DNA from 4 places in the Pandoraea thiooxydans genome. Region 1 is predicted to be linked to each of the others. Evidence: predicted binding sites of a transcription regulator. Region 1 holds the regulator's gene; each other region holds the start of a gene.
The links. The regulator FNR, encoded in region 1, switches genes on or off when oxygen is low (the NO sensors DNR and NnrR bind a similar motif). The targets are predictions, from matches to a motif close to TTGATNNNNATCAA.
Positions count from the first base shown of each region.

Region 1 (4,195 bases):
CTGCTTGTCCTCCGCGCTCTGCGCCTCTCCAACGGCACGCTCGGATTCGCCATTGGCGTCAATCGGATTCAGTTCCTTGGACTCTTCGCTGTGCTTCAAAACAACCTCAAAGAAAAAGAGCCGCCGCGGGCATACGCCGCGCACAGGCAACTCATGCAAATAGGCAGGCCGGCGGGGCCATTGGTGCGGCGCCCTCGTCGTCCATCGCAACTACGATCGTCCGGGTTCACGTCCCGGCAATCAGATCAGCGCCATCATCGGCCGCCGACACGGAGGCGTCGGGATCCGCAGACACCAACGCCTGATCCGACGGCGATGCCACCGTGGCCGGATCACCTGCCAGCGCCGTCTGCTCGTCGAGGCTCTGCGCATTGCCGGCGGACGCCACGCTCGCCGCATCGGCATGCGGGTCTGTTTCATCATGCGGGCCATCGAGAGGCGCCGGCGGCGCGTCATCGGCGTCACCTACCGAAGACTCCGGTTCGCCAGACGCGGCAACCGCGACGGCCTCGCCCGCGCCATCGTCAAACACGATATTTTGCTGCGCCAGCAAATCAATCTGCGACTGCGCCGCGGGATCCTCGAGTGGAGGTAGGGCGTCGAGCGCCTGCAAGCCAAGATCGTCGAGAAACTGCTTGGTCGTCGCATACAGCGCCGGACGGCCAGGCACGTCGCGATGCCCAATGACGTCAATCCAGCCGCGCTCTTCGAGTTGCTTGATGATCTGGGTGTTGACGGTCACGCCGCGAATTTCCTCGATATCGCCACGCGTCACCGGTTGCCGGTAGGCAATGATTGCCAGCGTCTCGAGCACCGCGCGCGAGTACTTCGGCGGCTTTTCCGGGTTGAGTCGATCCAGATATTCACGCATCCTGGGCCGGCTCTGTAACCGCCAGCCAGACGCCAGCGCCACCAACTGCACGCCCCGTCCCTCCCATTCGCCGCGCATTTCCTCGAGCAGGGCGCGCACGACTCCCGCCGAAACGTCTTCGGCAAATAGCTTGCACAAATCGCCGACTTTTAGCGGCTCTTGGGCACAAATCAACGCTGTCTCGAGGACGATTTTCGCCTCTTGAGTATTCATGCGGCTATGCAGTGCCGGGGATTTTGCAACCCGGTCTCAGGAATAAATTGAGTGCTGGAACAACACAAGAGCGCGCCCGATGATTGTGATCGGTCGAGGAGACGGCAGCGCAACCCGGTTATATCGAATGCTTACTAGGTTGCCTGGAGATTTTCAGGAAGAAACATCTCGCCACCCAGTTCGGGGTCAATTATTACGCAAAGCGATTCGCCCGTAAAGTCGTTTCCCATCCGATTACCGCAGAATTACTATGTCGCCCCCCCTCGCAAGAAGAGCAGGCGCTGCCGGCATGTCCGGCAGCGGGCCAAGTGAGGCGGTACCCTGTCACCGGGCCTCGTGCTAAAATCGTACGCTAAGTTCAGAGGGAACCATGACAACGCAATCCGGCCCGACATCCCCGCCGCCCCGTTGTTCAGCCTGCTCTCTCAGCCAATTCTGCTTGCCTGTGGGCATCCCCCAAAATGAATTGACCCGGCTCGACCAACTGGTAGCGGAGCGCATCCGATTGAAAAAAGGCGATGCGCTCTATCTCTATGGCGACCCGCTGCGGGCCATTTTTGGCGTGCGCTTCGGATCGCTCAAGAGCTATATCGATTCCGAAGATGGCCGCGAGCAAGTCGTCGGCCTGCATATCCAAGGCGAATTGCTCGGCCTCGATGCCATCGCCGACGAGCGTCACGCCTCGACCGCCGTGGCCCTGGAGGACAGCGAGGTCTGCGTGGTGCGCTTTGCCGAACTCGAAAAGCTGTCGGCCCAGGTGCCGTCGCTGCAACGGCAACTGCACCGTCTGTTGAGTCTCGAGATCCGCAACGACCATCGCATGCTCCTGTCGCTGGGCACCATGCGGGCCGAGCAGCGTCTGGCCGTGTTCCTGCTCAATCTTTCCGAGCGGCTGTCGATGCGCGGTTACGCCGCCAACGAGTTCGTGCTGCGTATGAGCCGCGAGGAAATCGGCAGCTACCTCGGGCTGACGCTGGAAACCGTCAGCCGGCTGTTCTCCCGCCTGCAACAAAGCGGCGTTTTGTCGATCAAGCAGCGCCGCCTGAAAGTCACCGATCCCGACGCCTTGCGGCATTTGGCCGGCGAAAGCTGCCAGGCGCCAGCGATCTCGCGTCCCCGCTGAACGGGCCAATACGCGCGGCCGATCGCCCGCGTCGACGCGCCGAAAAGGCGGCACCGCGGCGCGCTTGGCCGAACATCTCGCGCCAATCGACAAAGGCACCAAAACTCACTATATTTCAATCCATCCCTATTCGCCGGAGCCAGACATGGCGGCGCTGTCCAACACCCTGAAGCTTGACCGGGACGAACTGGATACCTACTGGATGCCTTTCACGGCCAACCGCCAGTTCAAGGCTGCGCCGCGCCTTATCGCTTCAGCCGAAGGGATGTACTACACGGATGTCGACGGCCGCCGGCTGCTCGATGGGATCGCCGGGATGTGGTGCTGTAATGCCGGCCACAACCGCAAGCCGATCGTCGAGGCGATCCAGCGGCAAGCCGCCGTCCTCGATTTCTCCCCGCCGTTTCAGGTTGGGCAGCCTTTGCCCTTCGAACTGGCCAACCGGTTGGCCGGGTTGGCACCGGCGTCGCTAAATCGCGTCTTCTTCACGAATTCCGGATCCGAATCGGTCGATACAGCGCTCAAAATCGCCATCGCGTATCAGCGCCAGCGCGGGCAAGGCACCCGCACGCGGCTCATTGGCCGCGAGCGCGCTTACCATGGCGTCGGCTTTGGCGGCATCTCGGTAGGCGGCATCGGCGCCAACCGCCGACTGTTCGGGCCGCTGCTGCCGGGTATCGACCACCTCCCCCACACTCATGACCTGGCGCACAATGCGTTCAGCCGCGGGCAGCCGGCCTGGGGAGCGCATCTGGCTGACGACCTCGAGCGGCTGGTGCAGTTGCACGACGCATCGACGATTGCAGCAGTCATCGTCGAACCGGTGGCCGGCTCGACCGGCGTGCTGGTGCCGCCCAAAGGTTATCTCGAGCGTTTGCGCGAGATAACCCACAAATATGGCATCGTGTTGATTTTCGACGAAGTCATCACCGCCTTCGGCAGACTGGGCGGGTCATTCGCCGCGGGCGTGCTGGGCGTCGAGCCGGACATCATCACCACCGCCAAGGGGCTCACCAGCGGCACAGTGCCGATGGGCGCGGTGTTGGTGCGCGAGGAAATATACGACGCGTTCATGACCGGCCCGGAAAATGCCATCGAACTGACGCACGGGTACACCTACTCGGCCCACCCGCTGGCATGCGCCGCCGCGCTTGCCACGCTCGATCTCTACCGCGATGAAGCGCTCTTCGAGCGCGCTGCATCGCTGGCGGGCTATTGGGAAGACAGATTGCACGCCTTGCGGGAAGCCCGACACGTGGCCGACCTGCGCAACATCGGCCTGATCGGGGCGATCGAGTTGCAGCCGCGCGAGGGTGCACCGGGCGCCCGTGCTTTCGACGTATTCCTCAACTGCTGGGAGCGCGGCTTGATGATCCGCACCACTGGCGACGTCATTGCACTGTCACCGTCGCTCATCATCGAACGCGGGCAAATCGACGAATTGTTCTCAATCGTCGCCGACGCTCTGGCATCGACCGACTGATCGCCACACACCGGGAAGCGGCATGGCTACCTCTTTTTTCCTCACTCCTGACGATGCCGAACAGGCATTTTACGAAGCGCTCAATCGCGGCGACGTCGACGCGTTGATGGAAGTCTGGTCGGAGGACGAGGACGTCGTATGCATTCATCCCGCTGGTCCGCGCGTGGTCGGCGTCGGGGCCGTGCGCAGCAGCTGGGAGCAAATCCTGGCGCACGGCAGCCTTGATATCACGGTCACGCACCGGCAGGTCGCGCGCAATCCGTTATGCGCGATTCACAGCGTTATCGAGCAATTGCTGGTCGAGCACGGACCTCAGCCTCGCTACGCATTCGTGGTCGCCACCAACATCTATCTGAAGGAAGCCGACGGCTGGCGGCTCGTGCTGCATCACGCCAGCCCCGCGCTCGGTCACGAGGGCAGCCAGATCGAAACGCACGGACATGTCTTTCATTGATCCGTGACGACCGTCACGATGCGGCCGGTTCGACAATTTCTCCACCCAGCG
Region 1 covers NZ_CP014839.1:2,334,595-2,338,789, forward strand. Annotated here, with positions in the region: gene rluB (23S rRNA pseudouridine(2605) synthase RluB) at 1-63, opposite strand, end outside; partial or broken gene scpB (SMC-Scp complex subunit ScpB) at 511-1,084, opposite strand; gene fnr (fumarate/nitrate reduction transcriptional regulator Fnr) at 1,455-2,207, shown strand; gene aptA (omega-aminotransferase AptA) at 2,353-3,690, shown strand; gene PATSB16_RS10735 (YybH family protein) at 3,713-4,144, shown strand; gene PATSB16_RS10740 (competence/damage-inducible protein A) at 4,158-4,195, opposite strand, start outside.

Region 2 (4,195 bases), 2.2 Mb from region 1:
CAAGTCTCCTGGGCGCAGCGCCGCTCACTGAAAAAGCGGCGCTCGGCGTGTTCGCCCTTTTTGCCGATATTGAAGCTGGCCACCGGGCGGTGATAGCCCATCACCCGCGTCCAGACTTCGCAGGGCTGGCGCTCTTCGTCCCTCAATTCGATGGCGTCGGCGCTCAGGCGGGTGGGTTCGGATAGTTCGATCATGGTGTCACCTTTGACGAGTGGTGGAATCAAGCGACGGGCTGGCCGCGCTTGCGCGCCAGAATCTCCTCGTCGCACTTGGGGCAGAACGCGTGTTCCCCGGCCAGATAGCCGTGTGTGGGGCAAATCGAAAAGGTGGGTGTCACAGTGACATACGGCAGGCGAAAATTCTCCAGCGCCCGGCGTACCAGCCGCATGCAAGCCGCGCCGCTGGACAGGCGCTCGCCCATATAGAGATGCAGGACGGTGCCGCCGGTATATTTGGCCTGCAGCGCTTCCTGACGCTCGAGCGCCTCGAACGGGTCGTCGGTGCACCCGACCGGCAACTGCGAGGAATTGGTGTAGTACGGCTGCGCCGCCGTGCCGGCCTGCAGGATATCCGGCCAGCGCCTGTTGTCCTCCTTGGCGAAGCGGTAGGTGGTGCCCTCGGCGGGTGTTGCTTCGAGGTTGTACATGTGCCCGGTTTCTTCCTGGAAAGCGACGATGCGCGCGCGCACGTGGTCGAGCAGGCGCAGCGCGAAGGCATGGCCCCAGTCGGTGGTGAGGTCGTGCTGGTCGCCGCTGAAGTTGCGGATCATCTCGTTGATGCCGTTGACCCCGAGGGTCGAAAAGTGGTTGCGCAACGTGCCGAGATAGCGCTTGGTGTAAGGAAACAGGCCTTGGTCCATCAGGTGCTGGATGAGCTTGCGCTTGACCTCCAGCGTATCGCGGCCGATCGCCAGCAGCTCATCGAGCCGCGCCAGCAAGCCGGCCTCGTCACCCCGGTAGCGGTAACCCAGGCGTGCACAGTTGACCGTGACCACGCCGATACTGCCGGTCTGCTCGGCACTGCCGAACAGGCCATTGCCGCGCTTGAGCAACTCGCGCAGATCCAATTGCAGCCGGCAGCACATGGACCGGACCATATTGGGTTTCAGCTCCGAGTTCACGAAGTTCTGGAAGTAAGGCAGGCCATATTTGGCGGTCATGTCGAACAGCCGCGCGGCGTTCTCGCTCTGCCAGGGGAACGCCGGCGTGATGTTGTAGGTGGGGATGGGGAAGGTGAACACCCGTCCCTTGGCGTCGCCTTCGGTCATGACCTCCAGGTAGGCCTGGTTGATCAGGTCCATCTCGGCCTGCAGCTCGCCATAGGAAAACGGCATCTCCTGGCCGCCGATCACCGGGATCTGCTCGCGCAAATCATCCGGGCAAACCCAGTCGAAGGTCAGATTGGTAAAGGGGGTCTGGGTGCCCCAGCGGGACGGCACATTGAGGTTGTAGATCAACTCCTGAATGTGCTGCTTGACCTCCCGGTAGGTCATGCGATCCTTGCGCACGAAGGGCGCCATGTAAGTGTCGAAGGACGAGAAGGCCTGGGCGCCGGCCCATTCATTCTGCATGGTGCCGAGAAAGTTGACGATCTGTCCGACCGCGCTCGACAGATGCCGGGGCGGCGCAGCTTCCACCTTGCCCGGCACGCCGTTGAAACCCTCGGTCAGCAGGGTGCGCAGCGACCAGCCGGCGCAATAGCCCGACAGCATGTCCAGGTCATGGATATGGATGTCGCCCTCCCGGTGGGCCGCGCCCGCTTCCGGCGCGTAGACGTGAGACAGCCAGTAGTTGGCGGTGACCTTGCCGGCCACGTTGAGGATCAGGCCGCCCAACGAATAACCCTGATTGGCATTGGCATTGACGCGCCAATCCTGGCGATTCAGGTATTCGTTGATGGATGACGCCACGTCCACCAGGGTTTTGCTGTCCTGGCGCAACTTCGCATGCCGCTCGCGATAGACGATGTAGGCGCGCGCGGTTTTCAGATAGCCGGCGGCGATCAAGGTGAGTTCGACGACGTCCTGGATCTGCTCGATGGCAGGTGCCTGGCCAGCAAATCGCTCGCCCACTGCCTTAACGACCTGGTTGCCGAGCAAATCAGCCTCGTTGGCGCCAAATTCGCCGCTGGCCTGGCCGGCGCGGGCCATCGCCGAGCGTATTTTCGCGGCGTCGAACGGCAGCAGGCGCCCGTCGCGCTTGCGCACCTCGCAGGGCCCGGCGGTGAGCAAGGTATCGCGCGTTTCTGGCATGGCTCGGCTCCTTTAACTATAGGTTGTGGTCATGGTATTTGCCGACCACAATATATTGTGTGATCTAGGTCAAAGAATCGATCCTCGCACCGCTGGGGCCGCGCCCGCCGGGCCACCACGACATGGCCTGCATCCGGCGCAGCAACAGGCGTCGCAGCGGCCAACTGTCCTACAATGCGCACATGTGATGATTCGACTGTGTGCCATGCTCACTCAACGCTTGCCCCTGTATTTCCGGCTGGTTCGGCTCGATAAGCCGATCGGCACGGTCCTGCTGCTATGGCCGACGCTCAATGCGTTGTGGATCGCCTCGGACGGCCGTCCGCCGCTGGGCGTGCTGCTGATATTTATCGTTGGGACGTTTCTGATGCGCTCGGCCGGCTGCGCGATCAACGATTACGCCGATCGCGATTTCGACAAATACGTCAAGCGCACCCAGGAGCGGCCGTTGACCTCGGGGCGTATCGACGCGTGGGAAGCGCTGGCGGTCGCCGGAGTCCTGGCGCTGGCGGCCTTCTTGCTGATTCTGCCGCTCAACGGGCTGACCAAATGGCTGTCCGTGCCGGCATTGTTCGTGGCGGCCAGCTATCCGTTCATGAAGCGCTTTTTCGCCATTCCGCAGGCTTACCTGGGTGTCGCGTTCGGCTTCGGGATTCCGATGGGGTTTGCCGCGGTGCAGGGCCATGTGCCGCCGCTGGCCTGGCTGCTGCTGCTGGCCAACGTGTTCTGGTCGGTCGCCTACGATACCGAATATGCGATGGTCGACCGGGACGACGACGTGCACATCGGCATCAAGACTTCGGCCATCACATTCGGGCGCTATGACGTGGCGGCCGTGATGGCCTGCTACGCCGCGATGTTCGTCATTACCGGCGGGGTCGGATACCGCCTGCAGTTCGGCTGGCCGTTCTGGCTTGGCATGGCGGTGGCGGTGGCTTGCGCCGTATACCACTATTTCCTGATCCGCGGGCGCGAGCGCATGCGGTGTTTCGCCGCGTTTCGCCACAACAACTGGCTCGGCGCGGCGATTTTCGCCGGCATCTTCTTTCACTACCTGCTCACGCCGGCGCATTGACCCCCTGCGGCGCCGCAGGCCGGTGAGCGGCTGATCCGCTAATCGGCGCCCAACTCCGCGCCAAGTTCGCGCGAGCGCGCATGTGCCGCATGAATGCCGCGCACAATGGCGGCCTTCACGCCGTCATGCTCGAACGAGGTCAACGCCGCGAACGTGGTGCCTCCCTTGGAAGTAACGCGCTCGCGCAGCACGCTGGCCGGCTCACTCGACTGCGCCGCGAGCTCGGCGGCCCCGGCGACCGTGGCGATCGCCAGTTGCCGGCCCTGTGCTTCGGAGAAACCCAGTTCGGCAGCCGCTTGCTGCATCGCTTCGATAAAGTAGAAAACATAGGCGGGGCCGCTGCCCGATAGCGCGGTGACGCCGTCGAGTTGCGCTTCGTTGTCGCACCAGATGACTTGCCCCGCGGCTTTCAATACGCGTTCGGCCAACTGGCGCCGCGAGGTGTCCACACCGGACAGCGCGGCAAGGCCGGAGATGCCCTTGCCGACCAGCGCCGGCGTATTGGGCATACAGCGCACGATCTGGTCGTAGCCACCCAGCCAGCGCGACAGCACGGCCGCATGCACGCCCGCGGCGATGCTGATGACGAGTTGTCCGCGCAGATAGGGTGCGAGCGATTGCGCCGCTTCCTTCAGGTGCTGCGGCTTGACCGCCAGCACGATGGCCTCCTGATCGCGCAGGCGTTCGCTCAATTGCGTGCCGGCGTTGATTCCGAAAGTTTTCGTCAGATGCTCGCACGTTTGCGGCGAGAGATCGACCGCGCTCAGGTCGGTTGCCGGTACGCCCTGCCTGAGCAGGCCCCCGATCAGGGCGCCGGCCATATTGCCGCCGCCGATAAATGCGATTTTCATGAAGCTCCTCACAGTGGA
Region 2 covers NZ_CP014839.1:102,899-107,093, forward strand. Annotated here, with positions in the region: gene nrdD (anaerobic ribonucleoside-triphosphate reductase) at 1-194, opposite strand, end outside; gene PATSB16_RS00510 (ribonucleoside triphosphate reductase) at 221-2,251, opposite strand; gene ubiA (4-hydroxybenzoate octaprenyltransferase) at 2,457-3,326, shown strand; gene proC (pyrroline-5-carboxylate reductase) at 3,365-4,177, opposite strand.
Region 2: the regulator FNR is predicted to act here: its motif matches at 2,311-2,324, upstream of PATSB16_RS00510 (ribonucleoside triphosphate reductase).

Region 3 (4,195 bases), 1.6 Mb from region 1:
GCTACTCCGAAGCCACGCTGCTCTCGGCAATGGAAGGCGCCGGCAAGCTGGTGGAGGACGACGAGCTTCGCCAGGCCATGGCAGGCAAGGGGTTGGGCACGCCGGCGACACGCGCTGCCATTATCGAAGGCCTGCTGACGGAAAAATATCTGGTGCGCGAGGGGCGCGAGCTGCACCCCACCGCCAAGGCCTTCCAGTTGATGACGTTGCTGCGAGGCTTGGGCGTCGACGAATTGACGTTGCCCGAACTGACCGGCGAGTGGGAGGCCAAGCTCTCGCAAATCGAACGCGGACAGCTCAAGCGCGACGCATTCATGCAGGAAATCGCGCAAATGACGCAGACCATCGTCAAGCGCGCCAAGGAATACGACTCCGACACCGTGCCGGGCGACTATGCCACGCTGACCAGCCCCTGCCCGAATTGCGGCGGCGTCGTGAAAGAGAACTATCGACGCTTTGCCTGCACCAACTGTGCCTTCTCGATCTCGAAAATCCCGGGCAGCCGGCAATTCGAAATCCCGGAAGTCGAGGAATTGCTGAAAACCAAGCAGATTGGTCCGCTGACCGGCTTTCGCAGCAAAATGGGCCGGCCGTTCTCGGCCATCCTCAAGCTCGTCGAAGATAAAGAGGCCGGATATAAGCTGGAATTCGACTTCGGTCAGGACAGCGGCGACGAAAACGGCGAACCCCCCGATTTTTCGGCACAAGAGCCGCTTGGCCTCTGCCCGAAATGCGGCGGCAAGGTCTACGAACACGGCATGCGCTACGTGTGCGAAAACAGCGTCGCCCAACCGAAGACCTGCGATTTCACCTCTGGCAAAGTGATCCTGCAGCAGGAGATCTCACGCGAGCAATTCCAAAAATTGCTGTCCGACGGCAAAACCGACTTGCTGCCGAACTTCAAATCGTCTCGCACCGGCCGCACTTTCAAGGCCTATCTGGCCAAGCAAAAGGATGGCAAGATCGGTTTCGAGTTCGAGGAGAAGGCGCCGCGCAAAACGGCCGCAGCCACGCCGGGCAAGGCCGCAGCGGCCGTCAAGACCGCCCGGAAAACGCCAGCCCGGCGCACCAAGCGCGCCGCCGGCGATGAATCGGCCGGGCCAAGCGACGAGTAATCGGGTTGCGCCGGGCGCGCCGGCGAAATAGCGGCGCTAGCGCACCGATTGCTGCCAGTCTTCCCCAGCAGCAGGCATGGCGATGCCGCCTTCGCGCTGCGCCAGCCAGCAATCGGTACGCGGCTTGGCGTCGGCCTGGCGGAAGCATTCCACCGTCATATCGATGAACGTGCGAATCTTCGCCGACAGGTGCTTGCGGCTCGGATAGACCAGGTTCACGTCGAATGTCGGCAGCGTATAGTCGGGCAGCAACGCCACCATATCGCCATGCTTGAGGTCGCTGCCGACCAAATATGAGGGCAGGAACGCGATACCGTGCCCGAGCAATACGCTCTGGCGCAGCATGGCGGTGTTGTTGCAGATGAACTGATTCTGAAGCTGGATGCGAATTTCCTCCCCATCCGCGCTGGTGAAAATCCGCTCGTTTCCAAAGATCTCGCTGGGCATGCCCAGCATCGCGTGTTGCGCCAGGTCGTGCGGCGTGTTCGGCTTGCCGTGCGCGGCCAGATAGCCGGGCGACGCACACACCAAGACGCAGGTCTCCGACAACAGCCGCGTGATCAGCGTTTCGCTTTGCACCATATGCGCGGCGACGATGCCGACGTCATAACCCTCTTCGACCATATCGAACGGCCGATCCGTCAAGGTCAGATCCACCAGCACCTGCGGGTGTTGCTTTTGATAACGGTGCATCAGCGGCGCCAGATTGCGCAATGTGAACGACACCGGCGCGACCACGCGCAGCACGCCCTTGGGCTCGCTGGACGCGCTGGAGACCATCGCGTCGGCCTCCTCGACCTCGTCGATAATCTGCCGACAACGCTCCAAATACGCTTGTCCGGCCCCCGTGAGCGAGAGACTGCGCGTCGTGCGATTGAGCAGGCGAACGCCCAAATGCGATTCCAGCTCCGCGACATGGCGCGTGACCACCGCGGCGGATAAATCGAGCTGCGCGGCGGCTCGGGCAAAACTGCCGTTATCGGCCACCTTGACGAAGACGCGCATCGACTGCAAGCGATCCATGAGATATTCGACGACCCGTTGGGCCGCGCCAGCAATGACAAAACGAAATCTTACAGGAAGGCGCGCCAACGCGTCGGCTGGGCCATCGGCGCTTTCTTGACAAAAGTTAAGGTGCCTGCGGCGATTCTGCACTACAGTTTATTCATTAATCCATTTCGTCGGCACATCCCCGCGCACCATGGCCAACCCATCCGAAGCACTCTCCGTGGACGACCTGTTCGACCCCGCGCTGCTGCACAAGTACGATCTCAACGGGCCGCGCTACACCTCGTACCCGACCGCTCCACAATTTCATGACCGCTTCGGCGCTGCCGAATATCGCCAGGCGATCGCCCAGAGCCCGCAAAGCGGGCAACCGCTGTCGCTCTATATGCATCTGCCGTTTTGCGACACCGTCTGTTTCTATTGCGCCTGCAATAAAGTCATCACGCGCAACCGCGCCCGCACCCGTCCCTACCTCGAACGCCTGTACCGCGAAATCGCCGCGCAGGCCGCCCTGTTCGATGGCACGCGGCGCCCGATTGCGCAATTGCACTGGGGCGGCGGCACGCCGACATTTCTGTCGCACGACGAAATGAGTGAGTTGATGGCCGTCACCGGCGACCATTTCCAGTTGCTGGGCGACGATCAGGGCGAATACTCGATCGAGGTCGACCCGCGCGAGGCCAGCCCCGACACCATCGCCCTGCTGCGCGAGCTAGGATTCAACCGGCTGAGCGTGGGCGTGCAGGACTTCGATCCGCAAGTGCAGCAGGCCGTCAACCGGATTCAGCCGCGCGCCGTGACCGAGGCCACGGTGAACGCCGCACGCCAAACCGGATTTCGCTCGATCAGCCTCGACCTGATCTACGGCCTGCCGCATCAGTCGGTCGCCAGCTTTTCGCGCACCCTCGATGCGGTGCTGGAACTGGCGCCCGATCGCCTGTCGGTGTTCAACTACGCACACCTGCCGCAGTTCTTCAAGATGCAGCAGCAAATCGACGAGTCGGCACTGCCCGGCCCGGCCGAAAAGTTGGCAATCCTCAAGACCTCGATCGAGCGCCTTGGCGAGGCCGGCTACGTCTATATCGGCATGGACCATTTCGCCCGGCCCGATGACGAGCTGGCCCAGGCGCAGGTCAATCGCACCCTGTACCGCAATTTTCAGGGCTACAGCACCCATGCCGATTGCGATCTGATCGGGCTGGGCGTCTCGGCCATTGGCAAGATAGGGAATTTTTACGCACAAAATCTCAAAGTTCTGCCCGACTATCAAAATGCCATCGACGCCGAAGGCCTGGCGGTCACACGCGGCATCATGCTCAATGACGACGATCTGTTGCGCCGCGCCGTCATCAACCAATTGATGTGCCACTTCGAATTACCGCTCGGACCGCTCCAGACGCAATTCGGTATCGACCCTGCCAACTACTTCAGCGACGAGTTCGAGCGACTGCGCGCCTTCGAGGCCGACGGCCTGCTCGCCATCGAACCCGATCGGCTGCGCGTGCTGCCGGCCGGACGCCTGCTGGTGCGCAACATCTGCATGGTGTTCGATCGCTACCTCACCGCGCAGCCGGCGCAACGTTTCTCCAAAACCCTCTGAGATGCCGTCCGGTGCGCACCATGCGCACAAGAAAGAACCCGCAGCGTTGAAGCTGCGGGTTCTTTCTTGTTCCGGCAACAACAAGCGGGCTCAGCCCTCCAGTTGGGCCTCCAGCCTGGCCTTGGCCTGCAGCAGTGCATCCGGCATACGGTGCTTGAGTTTCTCGAACAGCTCGCCATGCAGGGCCAGCTCATGGCGCCACGCATCCCTGTCGATCGACGTGACCTGCTCGAACTGCTGTTCGGTGAACGCCAGTCCCGCCCAATCCATATCCTCGTAGCGAGGCGAAATGCCGAACAGGTGATCGGTGCCCGTGGCCTTGTCCTCGATGCGCTCGAGCATCCATTTCATCACGCGCATGTTCTCGCCAAAGCCCGGCCACACGAACTCGCCGTCGGCATTCTTGCGGAACCAATTGACGCAATAAATCTTCGGCAGCTTGCCGCCGGCCGCCTCCAGCTTCTCGCCGAGC
Region 3 covers NZ_CP014839.1:3,970,618-3,974,812, forward strand. Annotated here, with positions in the region: gene PATSB16_RS18370 (DNA topoisomerase III) at 1-1,115, shown strand, start outside; gene PATSB16_RS18375 (LysR family transcriptional regulator) at 1,152-2,138, opposite strand; gene hemN (oxygen-independent coproporphyrinogen III oxidase) at 2,317-3,723, shown strand; gene PATSB16_RS18385 (phosphoenolpyruvate carboxykinase (GTP)) at 3,814-4,195, opposite strand, start outside.
Region 3: the regulator FNR is predicted to act here: its motif matches at 2,235-2,248, upstream of hemN (oxygen-independent coproporphyrinogen III oxidase).

Region 4 (4,195 bases), 1.0 Mb from region 1:
CGTTCGGCGCCGAAGATCTCCGCCGCGGCTTTTTGCGCGGCCAGCGCAGGACCCTCGTGCACCAGCAGATCACCCAGTTCCACTACCGAGTTGTCGAGATCGTTGCGAAACACCTGCTCGCCCAAGTGTTTGACGAAAGCCCGCCCGATCGGGCTTTTCTGATAGAAGACGCCGCCGTTGTGACCGGGGCACGTCCACATCTGGTTGGCCTGATCCGCATAGTCAACCATGGCGCCGAAAAACGGCGTCTTGAGGGTCTCGGCGTAGGTTCGCAAATGGCTGGCCAGATTGCGTGCGACGAACTCCGGCGTGTCTTCTTCCAAAAACACATAGCCGGTCACTTGTCCCAGCACGCCAACCGGCACTTCCTCGAGCCGGTGGCGCTCCACCAGGATGAAGATCGGCATGTCGAGCCCGCGTTCGCGGATGAACCGCACGAGGGTCTCGACCTCCGCTTCCGATTCGCTCAACGACCACTCAACGATCATGCATCCGATACTGGCGTCGCTGCGGATCGTCGACCGCGCCTCGTCGGTGCTCGCCGCGAGGGCGGTGGCAAAACCCAGGCGCTCGAGTTCGACCACGATGTGGCGCAAACGCTGCGATGGCAGCGTCGATGGCACGGGCATTGAGCAGCAAAACAGGAAGCCGAACATTTGTTCGTATCGCATCGGTGACTCCAGGAGACGGCGCGCCCGGCGCAATGCCGGGCGCGCGGTTTAGCTGATCTTGACGACGCCGCGCGCGAACAGCACGATCGCTGCGATCGCCAGCACCACGAGAGCGGCCGCGATCAAGGCTTCCCGGCGGTTGAACGTCGGCTCGCCGGGCGCATGCTCGCGCCGCGCCCACCAGAACACCGGGAGACCGAGCGCAAACAGAATCGTTGACATCAGGATGAATTGAGGGCCCGCGGCGTAGAGCAGCCACACGGCGTACAAGGTGCCGAACACGCCGGTCCAGATCGACTCGCGCGCGGTTTCTCCCGCGCTTGCGTGATAGCGTGCTTGCGAAGCGTAGCGCCAGAGAAAGGCGGTGCTGGCCAGATACGGCGGCAGGATCATAACGCCCGTGATCGAGATCAGCCAGATCCACGCGTTATGGGCAAACAGCACGACGAACACCGCCAACTGCATCGTCAGGCTCGATATCCACAGCGACGGCGCCGCGGCATGATGCCTGTTTTCGCGGGCCAGGAACTTGGGGAAAACGCCGCCCTTGGCACCCTCGAACGGCAGCTCCGCCACCAGAATGGTCCAGGCCAGCCAGCAGCTGAGCAGCGACATCATCAGCGCGCCGGCAATGAACGTTGCCCCCCAGTTGCCCACCGCCGCCTTGAGCACATAGGCTGCCGACGGTGACGCGAGGCCCGCGAGCTGGGCCTGGTGCATCAGGCCGAACGGCAGCGCCGAGAGCAGGAAATAAAGCACGGTGCAGACCGTGAGTCCGAGAAAGGTCGCAATACCCACTTGCGACGACTTCTCGGCGCGATCCGATACGACCACCGCACCCTCGATGCCGATGAAGACCCACAGCGTGACGAGCATCGTGCTCTTGACCTGGCCGAGCAGGCTGCCAAGGTGTTGCTGATGCCCCCAGAAATCGAAGGAAAACATGCCGGCCTTGATTGCGACGGCCATCGCGCACAGCGCTACGGTGATGGTGCCGATGTTCAGTACGCTCGAAATCACGTTAAGGATGGCCGCGCGCTTGACCCCGGAGAGCACGACGAAATTCATTACCCAGATCAGTGCGGAGGCCCCGACGATCGACGGCCAGTTGCTGCCGCTTTTGAAAATCGGGAAAAAATACCCGACTGTCTGCATAAACAGCACCGCGAAGGCGACGTTGCCGAACGCGGCCGAGAGCCAGTAACCCCAGGCCATTTCGAAGCCGGCCAACGATCCGAACCCTTCTTTCGCATACGAATAGATGCCGGCCTTCAGATCGGGCCGCTTGTCGGCCAGCGTGCGGAATGTGTTGGACAAAAAGAACATGCCGACCAACGTAATCGCCCAGGCAATGACGACCGCACCGAGTCCGGCACCTTGCGCCATGTTCTGCGGCAGATTGAACGCGCCGCCGCCGATCATCGACGCGATGACCACGCCAGTGAGAAGGGGCAGCCCCAGTCGGCGCGTCTTCGGTTGCGATATCGATGCGGGTTTCGCATCGGCTTTAGTCAACAGATCCTGAGGAATAGCCATGATTCGATCTCCAACCGATTATTTCGAGAGGTGCCACAGGCGTGGTGCGTGATCGCAATTGAGGCGCGCTGGAAAAAAGCAAAGCGCTTCCCGGCGTTCGAGTGCGTCAAGCGTATCGCCGCGATCTCCAGGCCTGCTTGATATTTGTCAATGAAATAACGGGTTGGTCTCGGCGTGAGAGAAAGGCGCACGCCGCTGTGAACTATCGAAATAGGATCGGATAACCGATTTATTTGATTCTATTTATATCGTTATCCGTAGCAAATGAATGCGATGGAAGCGTCTCTTGCGGGCGTGCTTCATTCCGATTCATTGACACGCGACAGCGGCGCCGCGACTTCCTCCAGTGGGCGGCGCTCGGCGTCGAGACCCCAGCGTGCTTCGATGAGCGCGGCGGCCACCATGAGCGCCGCGCCGACCAGGTAACCGGTGAAAACGTCGCCCCGTTGATGGGTGGCGATCAGATGGCCGAATACGGCGGGGCCGGCGATGCCGCCCAGCGCGGTGCCGAACGCGTAGAACACGGCGATCGCCAGTGCGCGGATTTCCAGCGGGAACGATTCGCTCACCGTCAGGTAGGCCGAGCTGGCGGCTGCCGAGGCGAAGAAGAAGATCACCATCCAGGCGATCGTCTGCGTCGTCAGCGTGAGCCAGTGCTGGGCGAACAGGTAGCCGCTGAGCGCCAGCAGCACGCCGGAGAGCGCGTAGGTCAGGGTGATCATGGTGCGGCGGCCGAGCACGTCGAACAACCGGCCGAGCACCAGCGGGCCCAGAAAATTACCCAGCGCGAAGGGCAGCAGATACCAGCCGACGCGCGCACCCGGCACGCCGTAGAAATCGGTCAGCACCAGCGCATAAGTGAAAAAGATCGCGTTGTAGCAGAACGCCTGCGCGCTCATCAGCGACAGGCCCACCAGCGCGCGGCGGCGATGGCGTCGAAGCAGCACGTCGAATACCTCGCGCAGCGGCGTATGGCCGCGCGCGCGCAATCGCAGGCGTGTCGCCGGCGTCTGGTCCCACACGTGGCCGGCACCGCGCAAGCGGGTCTCGATGCCGTCGACGATGGTGTGGGCGCGCGCCTGCTCGCCGCGCAGCACCAGCCAGCGCGGGCTTTCCGGGATCCACGCGCGCATCGGCAGGATCACCAGCGCGAGCGCCGCGCCCAGCAGGAAGCAGGCGCGCCAGCCCCAGTCGGGCGGCAGCGCGCCGGGCGCCAGCAGCACCAGCGAGCCGGCCGCGCCCAGGCCCGCGCCGACCCAGAAGGTGCCGTTGATCGCCAGGTCGGTCCAGCCGCGCACGCGTGCCGGCGTGAATTCCTGAATGGTCGAATTGATCGCCGCATACTCGCCGCCGATCCCGGCGCCGGTCAAAAAGCGGAACGCGATGAAGCTCGCGAAGCTCCACGACAAAGCGGTGGCCGCGGTAGCCGCCAGATACAGCGTGAGGGTGACGAAGAACAGTTTGCGCCGCCCGAGCCGGTCGGTGAGCCAACCGAAGCCCAGCGCGCCGAGCACCGCGCCGGTGATATAGGCGCTGCCGGTCAGGCCGATCTGGGTATTGCTCAGATGCAGGGCGGGGCTGGTGCGCAAGGCGCTGGCCACCGCACCGGCCAGTGTCACCTCGAGACCGTCGAGCAGCCATGTGATGCCCAGCGCGACGACGATCAGCCGGTGAAAGCGGCCCCACGGCAAACGGTCGAGCCGTGCGGGCAGGTCTGTGTCGATGATGCCCGAGGGGCGCGGGGATGCGCTTCGGGACTTGGAGTGCGGCACGTGCGGGGGCATCGGTCTGCTCGAAGCGGCCGGCGTGACCGGCCATCGAACACGATGATAACAACCCGCGTCGGCAACGGCCGCCCGAGGGCGGCCGGCCCATCGTTGGCGGCAACCCGCTGGCGCGGGCCGCCGTCGCCTTCAGTCAGGCATGCCGGCGCCGCGCGTCTCGGGCAGGAACCACGGCAGGAAAATGCCCAGCACGTAGACCGAACC
Region 4 covers NZ_CP014839.1:1,329,548-1,333,742, forward strand. Annotated here, with positions in the region: gene speC (ornithine decarboxylase) at 1-671, opposite strand, end outside; gene PATSB16_RS06030 (basic amino acid/polyamine antiporter) at 720-2,207, opposite strand; gene PATSB16_RS06035 (MFS transporter) at 2,507-3,991, opposite strand; gene PATSB16_RS06040 (MFS transporter) at 4,121-4,195, opposite strand, start outside.
Region 4: the regulator FNR is predicted to act here: its motif matches at 2,345-2,358, upstream of PATSB16_RS06030 (basic amino acid/polyamine antiporter).